4 regions of the Fictibacillus sp. KU28468 genome follow, and region 1 is predicted to be linked to each of the others. Evidence: riboswitches for the same ligand, from Rfam matches in the RefSeq annotation. Region 1 holds a riboswitch; each other region holds the start of a gene.

What was found. A riboswitch is a leader RNA that binds a small molecule or an ion and turns the genes downstream of it on or off. The one in region 1 is predicted to bind S-adenosylmethionine.
Region 2: it holds a riboswitch for S-adenosylmethionine, as region 1 does, so the genes downstream of both, OKX00_RS21090 (methionine ABC transporter ATP-binding protein) here and OKX00_RS18095 (homoserine dehydrogenase) in region 1, are expected to answer to the same signal.
Region 3: it holds a riboswitch for S-adenosylmethionine, as region 1 does, so the genes downstream of both, metK (methionine adenosyltransferase) here and OKX00_RS18095 (homoserine dehydrogenase) in region 1, are expected to answer to the same signal.
Region 4: it holds a riboswitch for S-adenosylmethionine, as region 1 does, so the genes downstream of both, OKX00_RS16310 (MetQ/NlpA family ABC transporter substrate-binding protein) here and OKX00_RS18095 (homoserine dehydrogenase) in region 1, are expected to answer to the same signal.

The regions. Positions count from the first base shown of each region.
Region 1 is NZ_CP110666.1:3,447,495-3,450,619, reverse strand. Features, by position in the region: gene OKX00_RS18100 (undecaprenyldiphospho-muramoylpentapeptide beta-N-acetylglucosaminyltransferase) at 1-858, opposite strand, end outside; SAM riboswitch class I at 984-1,093, shown strand; SAM riboswitch class I at 1,194-1,302, shown strand; gene OKX00_RS18095 (homoserine dehydrogenase) at 1,413-2,678, shown strand.
Region 2 is NZ_CP110666.1:3,980,338-3,983,462, forward strand. Features, by position in the region: gene OKX00_RS21085 (methionine ABC transporter permease) at 1-373, opposite strand, end outside; gene OKX00_RS21090 (methionine ABC transporter ATP-binding protein) at 363-1,376, opposite strand; SAM riboswitch class I at 1,453-1,558, opposite strand; gene OKX00_RS21095 (putative thiazole-containing bacteriocin maturation protein) at 1,863-3,125, shown strand, end outside.
Region 3 is NZ_CP110666.1:1,367,882-1,371,006, forward strand. Features, by position in the region: gene pckA (phosphoenolpyruvate carboxykinase (ATP)) at 1-1,004, opposite strand, end outside; SAM riboswitch class I at 1,288-1,419, shown strand; gene metK (methionine adenosyltransferase) at 1,600-2,799, shown strand.
Region 4 is NZ_CP110666.1:3,126,722-3,129,846, forward strand. Features, by position in the region: gene OKX00_RS16295 (hypothetical protein) at 1-478, opposite strand, end outside; gene OKX00_RS16300 (DinB family protein) at 607-1,071, opposite strand; gene OKX00_RS16305 (hypothetical protein) at 1,129-1,317, opposite strand; SAM riboswitch class I at 1,642-1,756, shown strand; gene OKX00_RS16310 (MetQ/NlpA family ABC transporter substrate-binding protein) at 1,876-2,709, shown strand; gene OKX00_RS16315 (NUDIX hydrolase) at 3,044-3,125, opposite strand, start outside.

The DNA of each region.
Region 1 (3,125 bases):
GCTTGCTTCTTTTGAGAGTGGAATGAGAAGCATTGGCTTTCTCAGTGACAAAAACTCAAAGATAGAATTAGAGCCTGCTCTTGAAATGACAAAATCCGTTGCTGCAAGGATATCTGCGAGCTCATCCGATACATATTCGAACTGGATGTAGCCTTTTTTCAGAATGGAAGAATCCTTCTGGCCTTTTCCGCAAAGATGAATGATTTGAAAGCGGGGAAGCAGAGCGTCAAGGCTTAATCTTACGGCCTCATTTATTTTTTTTGATCCGAGACTTCCTCCCATGATCAAGATGATCGGTTTACCAGGAATCAAACCACAGAAAGCTCTCCCCTTGACTGCGATCCCTTCATGCAGCTCCTTACGGATAACAGCACCCGCGTATACCGCTTTTTCCCTTGGAAGATGATCAGTGGTTTCGGGGAACGTTGTACACACTTTGTTAGCGAAGGGGAGTGAAAGACGGTTTGCAAGCCCTGGACTAAGATCGGATTCATGGGTCACAATTGGCACCTTGTTCATCCGGCTGCCGAGGATTACGGGAACGGATACGAAACCACCCTTTGAAAAGACCACGTCTGGTTTTATGGTCTTGATGAGCCGAAATGCTTCAAATGCTCCTTGCATGACACGGAACGGATCTTTAAAATTGTTCCAGTCAAAATAGCGCCTTAGTTTACCAGTAGAGATGCTGTAATAGCGGACGCTTTCGATGGTTTCTGTCAGTTGCCGTTCAATTCCTCCTTTTGAACCGATATAGCTGACTTCCCAGCCTTCTTTTAAGAACAAAGGAATCAGAGCCAGGTTAACAGAAACGTGCCCGGTGGAACCTCCCCCGGTGAATACGATTTTCTTGCCCAAACCTTCCACCCCTTTTATTTATGTGTTTCTATCATACCAAAAATAATCTGCAATGATTCCAGAAATATCTGAATAATGGTTGACGCTCTCCTGTTTGCCGTGATAGAGTAAGACTAATTTAATGAAGCTTATCAAGAGCGGCGGAGGGAAAGGCCCAATGAAGCCCGGCAACCTTCAAGTATTCTACTTGAAAAGGTGCTAAATCCTTCAAAGGTAAAACTTTGGGAGATAAGAGACGGATCGGAACCATACAGCTCTCTTATCTTCGTGATAAGGGGGTTTTTTGTACTAAAAAAATAAAGTGCTACATAACATGTTTCAATCTCATGATAATACTCTTATCCAGAGTGGCGGAGGGAAAGGCCCGATGAAGCCCGGCAACCTTCAAGTATTCTACTTGAAAAGGTGCTACTACCTGCAGGAAAGAACCCTGGATGATAAGAGGAGGCCGGACTGCAGACCTCTTCTTTAGGAAGAGGTTTTTTCTTTTGCCATCATACAGATACCATTCATCCACTAATAAAAAATTTGCTTTTGCAGAAGGAGTGATTGTGTTGAAAGAATTAAAAATAGCACTGCTGGGGCTGGGGACTGTAGGATCCGGCGTATATACATCCATCATGGATAGAAAAGGTGCTTTAGAAGAATTGCTGGGTCATCGTCTGAAGCTGTCCAGTATTTTGATTAAGGATTCTTCCAAAGCAAGGCCTTTCGTAAAGGGGGTACCGTTGACGTCCGAATTCGAGAAGGCGATCGGGGAAGAAGTGCCTGATGTGGTCATTGAGGCGATTGGCGGAATCGAGCCTGCACGGTCTTACATCATACAATCACTTGAAGCGGGATGCCATGTGATTTCTGCGAATAAAGATTTGATTGCCAGGCATGGAGAAGAATTAACAGAGCGTGCTGCCGCAAAGGGTGTCCGTTTTGTCTATGAAGCGAGCGTAGGCGGAGGAATACCGATTTTGAGAACATTGAGGGAGCTTTTAAGAATCAATCGGATTCAGCATGTAGAAGCCATTTTAAATGGAACGTCCAACTTCATTCTTTCGTACATGAGAACGACAGGTTCCTCGTTTGAAGAAGCGCTGAAACTGGCACAGAAAAAAGGATATGCAGAGCCGGATCCGACAAATGACATCGAAGGCTTGGACGCATTCTACAAAGCGATGGTGCTGAGCAAATGGATTTATGGCGTGCAGCCATCCTGGGAAGAAGTGCAGGTGGAGGGGATTGGAAATGTGCTTCTTGAAGAGATTCAACTGGCTGAGCAGCTGGGGCTTCGGCTGAAGCATCTCGTTCTTTTAAACGATAGACTTGATCTCCAGGTACAGCCTGTATTTGTGGATAGCGATCATCCGCTGTATGGTGTGGAAGGCGTGGACAATGCCGTCCGTATTCAGACAGACCTTCTCGGCTGTTTGACCTTGCAAGGGCCGGGAGCTGGTGCAGAAGCAACAGCAAGTGCCATTGTGGAAGACTTATTATCGATCTATGAAACTAGGGAAGTATATAGAAACAAACCGGCTGTATCGGAACTCTGCCCTAAGAAACAAGAACAAGAGGTGAATACCTACCTTCTCGTCGGTGAAAAAATTGATTTTACAAAGGAAAGGGTTTCAGCCATTGAAAGGCATGGAATCATTTTAGACCGGACTTCTCTTCGTTTTCAGCATACTTCCCTTGCTGCCCTGCTTTATGAAGGACCGCTCCCTCTAGAACAGGAGGATGAGTTTATTCCAGTGAACAGCATCTATCCGGTCCGTCTGTCAAAAAGCGGCAAGGGGGCAGAAAAAGAAAAGGTGCCGGTGGCAGAATAGGAGACAGGAATATCCGTGGAGAGTCGGCTCTCTGCGGATTTTTTTACCCATCATGTTGACAAAGGAAAGGGTTTTACATATGATGGAAGTAACAAAAGGAAGGGAGTTGTGTGGATGAGCGTTCACGTTCTTAACTAAGCGAATTGGATAGTTGGAGCAAAAAGGCCGTGCTTGAAGCGGTTGTATTCTTGATGTCTTTTTGCGGCCACCAATAGTTAAGAACAGCGGTCAGCATACAACATTATCATTTTCGTGTACGTATTTTGTGCAACGAACGATGCCGCGCTCTTTGGGCGTATTTTTTTATGCTTTTTACAGCTTCCATAAGTCAGGGGACAGCTGTATGGAGAGGCGTATCCTTCCACACGAAAATTGATAACAGGCAGAAATGGCGGCGGTCCATTTCTGCCTTTTTTATTGTCATGATCTGGCCCTGTTCCCGGGAAA
Region 2 (3,125 bases), 530 kb from region 1:
CGATCACTCCCTTATCGATTTCTCGGAGTGACGCTTCAACCATTCTTGCAAAAAAAGGAATCGCAGCAACAGAGAGGGATACGGAAGCCGCAGTTGGCCCAATTGTTGTCCCTGTAAGCAAATTGGTTAACGGCAATAACGCCACCAAAAGAATAATGTAGGGAATCGAACGAATCAAGTTGACGATCCATCCTGTAACACTTTTCACAGCGGAATTTTCAAGGAATAATCCTTTATCGGTTACAAAAAGCAATACACCAAGCGGGAGCCCGATGATGATGGCCACGGCTAAAGAGATGCCCACCATATAAAGTGTTTGGAAGAACGCATTGTTTAAATCAGGAAGAAGCTGTACAAGTGAATCAAGCAACATCATACACCACCTCCAAACTCCTTGTTTTTCTTGTAATATATTCGATCGCTCTCTCTACTTCGGTATTTTCACCTGTAAGCTCCATAATGAAAATGCCCAGAGGGATATCCTGTATGTACTCAATCTTCCCGTGCAGAATATTTCCTTTCACGTTGTATTGCTGGAAAAGCTCTGACACCACTGATTCTTCGGCAATCTCGCCTTTGAACTGAATCTTGATGATCTTCCCTTTGCGGTTTTCAATGAGCTGCTTAGGCAATTCAAATTGCAGGATACTGTTAATAAAATCTTTGGTCAGCGGTTTCTGAGGATCAGAGAAGATGTCATAGACCTCGCCCTCCTCAATCACTTCACCATTTTGCATGACGGCTATCTTATGGCAGATTTCCTTCACTACTTCCATCTCATGCGTGATCAGAACGATGGTCAATCCCAGCTTGCGGTTAATGTCCTTTAATAAGTTTAAGATGGACTTTGTTGTGCTTGGATCGAGGGCAGAAGTGGCCTCATCACATAAAAGCACCTTCGGGTTATTGGCAAGCGCCCTGGCAATTCCGACCCTTTGTTTCTGACCTCCGCTCAACTGAGCCGGATATTGATCCTTCTTATCCGCAAGATCCACGAGGTCCAATAGTTCCAATACTCGCTTTTCCGCATCATCCTTTGATTTGCCCGCTGCTTTCAAGGCAAATACAATATTTTCATAGACGGTTTTTGAACTGACCAGATGAAAATGCTGAAAGATCATGCCAATCTTTAACCGGGCTTTTCTTAAATCTTCTCCTTTTAAAGAGGCAAGATTCACCCCATCAATCCAAACCTCACCCGATGTTGGCTTCTCCAATAAATTTAAACATCGGATCAAAGAGCTCTTCCCTGCACCGCTGTAACCGATAATGCCGTAGATCTCTCCTTCTTTTACCGTAAGAGATACGTTGTTCACCCCCACGATCTCTTTTTTCTTCGAACGGTAAACCTTCAACAGATTTTTGACTTCAATCATGAAACAACCCCCTCTTTCTTTCCAAATAAAAAAGCCCCTTTCATCATGAAAGAGGCATTGGATTATAAATTCAATCACCTTATCTTTCAGAATGAAAATCATTCTGTAGGAAGTGGCACCTTTCCAAATTGGAGGTTGCCGGACGTCATAGGGCCTAATCCCTCAGTCACTCTCGATAAGAACGGTTATGCTATTGTTTTTAGAACATTTCTAATAATAAAGCGATTCTCCTCCATTGTCAATACTATCCATAGTAGATTTGTCGGAATTAAACGTTTATATTTGTTGATGTATGATAACTAGGCATATGGACAGTAACTTGGGACAACCACATCCCATATTTTATTTTGAGGGTACTTTTCCAGAAAAAACGTTTGTGTTCTGGCGATTTCTCAGCTCGTTAAACCCGTAAAATAAAGTAGGAGGTTTTTTTATTGAATGAAGAATTCAAGTGGGATCTTCAGGGGCTGCACACTGATGGTGTAAATGTCAGCAATGTTACCCCGAATTATCCTCAGGATCAAGATACAAGTGATTCCGCTCGTCTATGTGTTGGCTTTGGCATTGGCTTCTGTGTTGGTGTATGCGGTGGCTTTGGTGGATGCGGTGGCTTTGGCGGTTGTGGCGGTTGCTTTGGCCGCTGCTTTGGCTGTGGCGGCTGTGGCGGCTGCTTTGGCCGTTGCGGCGGCTGTGGCGGCTGTGCCCGTTGTGGCGGCTGCGGCCGCTGCGGTCGTGGCGGAAGCAGTTAAGCTTCCGATCGGCAGTGATAGGTATTTTAACAAAAGACCGGCCCTGCATATCCCTCGGCAGGGCTTTTATCGTTTGGATAGGCATAATGGACATCAGGCATCCATAGAGTTAAATGATGTAAAAGATGTAGAGCATCTAAAGAGGAGGTCGGTCATGCAAAAATTAAATCCTTCTATGTGTTTAAAAGTAAACAGAGACACGTTTGTTTTTCCGGATTCAGCTAAAGGTGTATATCTCCGGAACAACGTAAAATCTTTAAGAATGGAAGGCAGCACCATTGACCGATGGCTGGAAAAATTAATTCCTATTTTCGACGGAACCCGTACTCTTGATTCTGTCACAAACGGTTTACCAGATGCTTATAAAGAACAAGTGTATAAGATCGCACATGTTCTGTACGAGAACGGTTTTGTCCGTGATGTAAGCCAGGATCTCCCCCATCAGCTTCCTGATCGCATCCTTGCTAAGTATGCCTCCCAAATCGAATATTTAGATCATATTCGTGATTCAGGCGGTTACCGATTTCAAGCCTATCGTCAGGCAAAAATAGCGGTAATCGGTTCGGATTCACTTCTCCTCTCTCTCGTTCAATCTCTCATTCAATCAGGGCATCCTTCTTTCAGCGTCATACTCACTGAATCACACCCAACGATTCAGCAGCGGTTAAATGAGATGATAGCCGAAGCACGCAGGTCAGAGCCCGAAACCAAAATCACCATCTTAAGTTCCGGGAAAAATTCATGGAGAGAAAATGCAGAACCGTTTGATTGCATACTATATGGATGCAAGGACAGTGATTTATCTCAACTTCGTACCCTTCTGGCCATCTGCAAGGAACAAAAGAAGAATGTTCTTCCCGTTACTATTTTAAAAGACTTAGCTTTTGCCGGCCCGCTCGTTTTTGCTGAATCCGATTCGTGCTGGGAGTCTGCCTTCCGCAGACTGCACCAGAGGCTGAATGAAGAAGGCAATGGTTCTCACTCCTTATCACAAACAGCA
Region 3 (3,125 bases), 2.1 Mb from region 1:
ACACTTGGCTGGATAATATTCGGAATCGCCTGAATTGGATAGGCAGCCCTAGTATTTTCAGTCAACGTACCTTCGCTATAATTACCTACGCGTGTTTCATGGTCAAGAACGACATTTTCGAGAACGCTTCCAAAACGGATCGCATTCCAGATCTGCGGTTCTTTTTCTTCAGAGAGGTTGATGCATTTTGCATAGCAGCCGCCTTCAATGTTAAAAACACCAGTATTAGCCCAGCCATGTTCGTCGTCCCCGATCAATGAACGATGCGGATCAGCAGAGAGCGTAGTTTTCCCGGTACCCGATAATCCGAAGAACAGAGCTACATCGCCTTCCTGCCCGACATTTGCGGAGCAATGCATAGAAAGGATCCCTTTTTCAGGAAGAATGTAGTTCATCACTGAGAAGATGGACTTTTTAATTTCTCCTGCATATTCAGTTCCTCCGATCAACACGATACGCTTTTCAAATGATATAATAATGAAGGTTTCAGAATTGGTCCCGTCTACAGCAGGATCTGCTTGAAATCCTGGTGCAGATACCACGGTGAACCCCGCTTCGATTCCTTTTAGTTCTTCAGCTGTCGGACGGATGAACATTTGGTGGGCAAACAGGTTATGCCAAGCGAATTCATTTATCACCTGAATAGGCAGCCTGTACGCGTGGTCGGCACCAGCGAATCCTTTGAATACAAACAATTCCTCTTTTTGTCCTAAGTAATGAAGTACTTTTTTATAGAGCTGCTCAAATTTCTCTTCGTTAAAGGGCTTATTGATTTTGCCCCAGTTTATTTTATCTTGTGTGCTAGCTTCATCCACGATGAATTTGTCTTCGGGAGAACGTCCAGTATATTTTCCAGTAGTGGCCCTGAGAGCACCGGTTGAAGATAAAATGCCTTCATTTCGGAGCAGCGCCTTTTCAACTAGCATAGGTACAGGTAGATTTTCATGAGTAGCAGCGCTGGATAGAATGTCATCTAAAGTCGTCGTTAAATCAACCGTATTCATGTTCGCAAAACCATCCTTTTAAGAAATATATTTATCATTAATATCGTAAGTAAATTCGAAATTAGTATAACACATTGAAACAAATAATGTATACTATTTTATTTAGCAAATTGTAAATTGGTTCATAAATCAGGCTCTTTGTTTTTAAAAGCATAATCTTTCATTTATAATTGGTACTTAATTCCGTTTGAAGGATCTCCCAGACTCCCGCCGGAGAGGGAGAGTATAGCTTTTCAAGTTGACAGGTTTGTCGAACTGCGCTATTATATTTCGGGAACGGCTACTCTTATTCTGAGTAGGTGGAGGGACAGGCCCTATGAAACCCAGCAACCGACACTTCATCATCACATATGCATCTTGTGCAGTGAAGTGAAAAGGTGCTAACCTGCAAGGTGAAAAACCTTGAAAATAAGAGGTGAAGGCGTAGAAATAAGACCTTTTCCCTCGTGTATTTTAGGTCCAGGGAAAGGCTTTTTTTATGTCTTAAAACAGTTTGAACCTGAATATTTTACAAAACAAAGTATCCATATAGGAATGAGTACCGTATCTTATAAAAAAATTGCTCTATGCTTTCAATAGAGAAGGAGGATTTCAATTGTCTAAAAGCCGTCGTCTTTTTACATCTGAATCAGTTACGGAAGGGCATCCGGATAAAATTTGTGACCAAATTTCCGATGCGATCCTGGATGAAATCCTTGCAAACGACCCGAACGCACGTGTCGCTTGTGAAACATCCGTAACGACAGGCCTTGTGCTTGTTGCTGGTGAAATCACCACATCTACTTATGTTGATATTCCAAAAGTCGTTCGCGAAACGATCAAAGAAATCGGCTATGACCGTGCAAAATACGGTTTCGATTCTGAAACATGCGCAGTTCTTACATCCATTGATGAGCAGTCAGCGGATATCGCGATGGGTGTTGACCAAGCGCTTGAAGCTCGTGAAGGCTCAATGACTGATGAAGAAATCGAAGCGATCGGTGCTGGTGACCAAGGTCTTATGTTTGGTTATGCCAACAATGAAACACCTGAACTTATGCCGCTTCCGATCTCTTTGGCACACCGCCTGTCCCGCCGATTGGCTGAAGTGCGTAAAACCGAAGAAGTTCCTTACCTTCGTCCGGATGGTAAAACTCAAGTAACGGTGGAATATGATGAGGATGACAAACCGGTTCGTATCGATACGATTGTTATCTCCACTCAGCACCATCCAGAAATTACACTTGAGCAAATTCAAGCCGACATTAAAGAACAAGTCATCAAGCCTGTTGTACCTGCAGAATTGATCGACGAAAACACAAAATACTTCATTAATCCGACAGGCCGTTTCGTTATCGGCGGACCACAAGGTGATGCTGGATTAACTGGCCGTAAGATCATTGTTGATACGTATGGCGGATATGCTCGCCACGGTGGTGGAGCATTCTCCGGTAAAGATGCAACTAAAGTTGACCGTTCTGCAGCGTACGCCGCTCGTTACGTAGCGAAAAACATCGTTGCTTCCGGACTTGCTGACAAAGTAGAAGTTCAGCTTGCATATGCAATCGGTGTAGCACAGCCTGTATCGATCGCTGTCAACACATTCGAAACAGGAAAAGTTTCTGAAGAAGTATTGGTTGATCTTGTGCGCCAAAACTTCGACCTTCGTCCTGCGGGAATCATTAAAATGCTTGACCTTCGCCGTCCAATCTACAAACAGACAGCGGCATACGGACACTTTGGCCGTACAGACGTTGAGCTTCCTTGGGAAAAAACAGATAAAGCAGAAGCACTTAAAGATCAAGCAAACGCATAAATACATTGAAAAAAACCGGCCTTTGGGCCGGTTTTTCTTTTGAAATAAAGTTATTTTGATCAAAAGAGGCAATGATTGACCAGTTTTACGAGTAAAGAGACTACTTATTGAGTGAAATGATGGTGAGCCGACCCTTGATATGGAAATAACGTGGGTTTTGCAAGTAACAAAGTGAATTTCTTTATGTAAGTAGAGTTTTGAGAAGAACTTATTATCGAAAAACTAAATTTATTATTGACATCGACTAGTTTATTATCGATTTGTTATTTTATGAATCGATTTAAGTGTTTATTTTTGAAAAGGTGCCAGGCACCGCTTTTTGACAT
Region 4 (3,125 bases), 320 kb from region 1:
GGAAATTAGGCTTCCACCCTTCCCACTCTGGCAGAGAGGACATCATCTGAGGAAAACCAAATTCAGGCTTCCCTGGATTTTTTGAATTTCTCCGGATTGGCCCCCCTCTGTCGATCTCCCAATACCAGATCGCAAAAATCAGCACGTTCGCTGCCCACAATAGACCAGCACTTTGAAATAATTCACTGGCACTCGGCATGCCAAAAAATAAAGAATACACCAAGTCCACCATGCTGCTCATCAAGGCAAAAGTAAGAACTAAAACCCGAAGAATCGCAAATTTCCTCGACCATAGATCATGTTCAGAACTAACTGCGTAAAGCAAAGGAATATAAAGGATAAAAGCAATGACAATGACCGGCCAGTTCGGGCCGATTGTCACCATATTGGATAAAAGTTTAAATAGGACTCCGATGATGACGATCGCAACATCAGACGGCCAGCGGTAATCTTTTTTCGTACTCGTTTTCAATTTCATAAAACCGCCAACTTAAAAAGGGTAGTCAATGCAAGAAGAAATGCTCGTCCTCATACACCGCTACCTTATGATATGTTATTGAAAATGGAATGGTGAGCTTATCTTTCCAGGCGAATTAAAGTTTGATGTTATTCAAACAGTTGAATTTTCGGGTCTCTGCTATTTATGGCGAGTACCGTCTGCAGCTGACCTCTATGGTGATAGACATGTCCGAGAATTTCCAGCATCCATTCATATCTTGAATAGGACACTCCCCACCACGAAGTTGTCACAACAGACCAATCTTCATTCGAAAAACACGCCGTCTTTTCTTTTAAAAAAGCAAAATGAACAAGAAGCATCTCCTTTATTTCCGCAATGGTCTGGGGGTGATGCTTTTCATAGAACTCTTCCATCTCCTGCTGAGTGGCCCCATTCAAGATCATAAAGTCCGCTTTATAGATCACGGCTAGATGGGCTAACAGTTCCCGTAACGTTCTTTTCTCCGCTCCCAGCGAAAGTTCCAGGTCGCTTTCTTCCATGATTTCTAAAATTTTTAGAATGTAATGGTTGGCTACCTCCAGCTGGTGAAAAATTGGTTTTATTATATTCATGAGGACTCCTTTCTAAGTAAACAAAAAAACCCTCATATAAGGGTTTCATAGTGACAGTTAAACGCCAGTGCGACGGTGCTGGTTGTTGGCCTTTTTCGTCTGCTGGCTTTTCATTTGTTTGGTTGATTTAACCGGGTTTGTAGAAAGCTTTCCGTTAGCCTGCTGCTGCTTTTTTTCAGCCAGCTTTTGCTTGATCGCTTCCTGATAGCTCAGCTTTTTAGGCTGCCCATTATTTTCAGATGACATATTTCGTACCTCCTTATGCCGTGTAGATCATACTGTAATGATATCTTCTTCCACATGTTTTGTCTGCATTTTTTTACAAATAGGGCAACTTAATTGGAGAACATGCCCCAAATTCGCTATGATAGATGGCAGAAACAAGGAAAGGAACGCTGCGCATGGTGGATTTTGAATTGGATACAGTGGATTGCGAGAGGTTCGCTTTTTCTTGAAGAGCTCCGACACAAACACCCATAAATATATTTTTACAATGGCTCTGTAAGAAAAAAAGGAATTGACATTATTTTGAATCCCTGCCATAATACAAAGTAATTTGATATGAGTACACTCTTATTAAGAGCAGGTGGAGGGAATTAGCCCTATGAAGCCCGGCAACCATTCATGCTGAATCACCAGTATGGAAACGGTGCTAAATCTAACAGCGAAAGCTGAGAGATGAGAGGTCAACGGATTTATTCGGAAGCCCTCTATCTCTTTTGAGATTGAGGGCTTTTGGTTTAACTCCATGCTCTCAAGACAGTGTAGTACTATCAAAAAATGAAAATGGGGGTTGGGGAATCAATGAAATTAAAAAAATGGGGATTATTATTACTGGGAGTATTGATCGCAGCAGCATTATCGGCATGCGGATCATCTAGCACGAGCGGCGATGGGAAAAAGATAGAAAAATTAACTGTCGGTGCCTCAAATGTACCGCACGCTGTCATTCTAAAAGAAGCGGTTCCTTTGCTGAAGAAAAAAGGAATTGACCTGAAGATCGTTAAATTCCAAGATTACGTTCTGCCAAACAAAGCGCTGGCCAATAAAGAGATCGATGCTAACTACTTCCAGCACATTCCTTACCTGGAGCAGCAATTGAAAGAAAATCCAAACTATAAATTCGAAAACGCCGGAGCCATTCACATTGAACCAATGGGCGTTTACTCTAAAAAATACAAATCACTAAAAGATTTGCCGGACGGTGCAAAAGTAATTCTGAGCAATTCAGTAGCTGAGCATGGCCGAATCCTTTCTATCTTTGAAAAAGCAGGATTGATCAAGCTTAAATCAGGCGTCGGGTACAAAGCACAGCTGAAAGACATTGTTGAAAATCCAAAGAAACTTAAATTTAAGGCTGACATCGAGCCAGCTCTTCTTACAAAGGCCTATCAGTACAATGAAGGAGATGCTATCGTCATCAACACGAACTATGCCATCGATGCAGGACTTAATCCAAAGAAAGATTCCATCGCACTAGAAGGGCCTGATTCTCCATTTGCCAACATCATCACTGTCCGCCAAGGAGATAAAGACAAGAAAGCCATTAAAACCCTGGTTGAAGTGCTTCATTCTAAAAAGATCCAAACGTTTATTGAAAAAGAATACAAAGGCGCCGTCCTTCCTGTTTCAAAATAAGTTGAAATAAGAGCCTGGAGAATTTTCTCCTGGCTCTTATTTGGTATGGGGCATGGGGCGGGATGATGTGTTTGGCATGTAACATGCTTGATCTGGCACGTAAAGCGCAAAAAGCAGACTGTAAACTCTGAAAAACGGCACGTAAGCTCAGCAAAGTGGACAGTAAACCATACAAACCCGCATGTAAACTCAAAAATCAGTATTCAAACACGTTATCTGCACGTTAAAAACAAAGCATGCTCCTCAAAAAAAAATAAAGCTTCCCCTCATCTTCGAGAAAGCTTCTTTTTCATCAAATAATTGTCCTTATTTGCTTGGATACTGCACTTCTTTTTTAGCTTCTGACGGTTCCTCGCTGACTATAGGAGATGGAACGATTGGATTTGATCCTTTCTTTTACACCATCCGGAAGATAT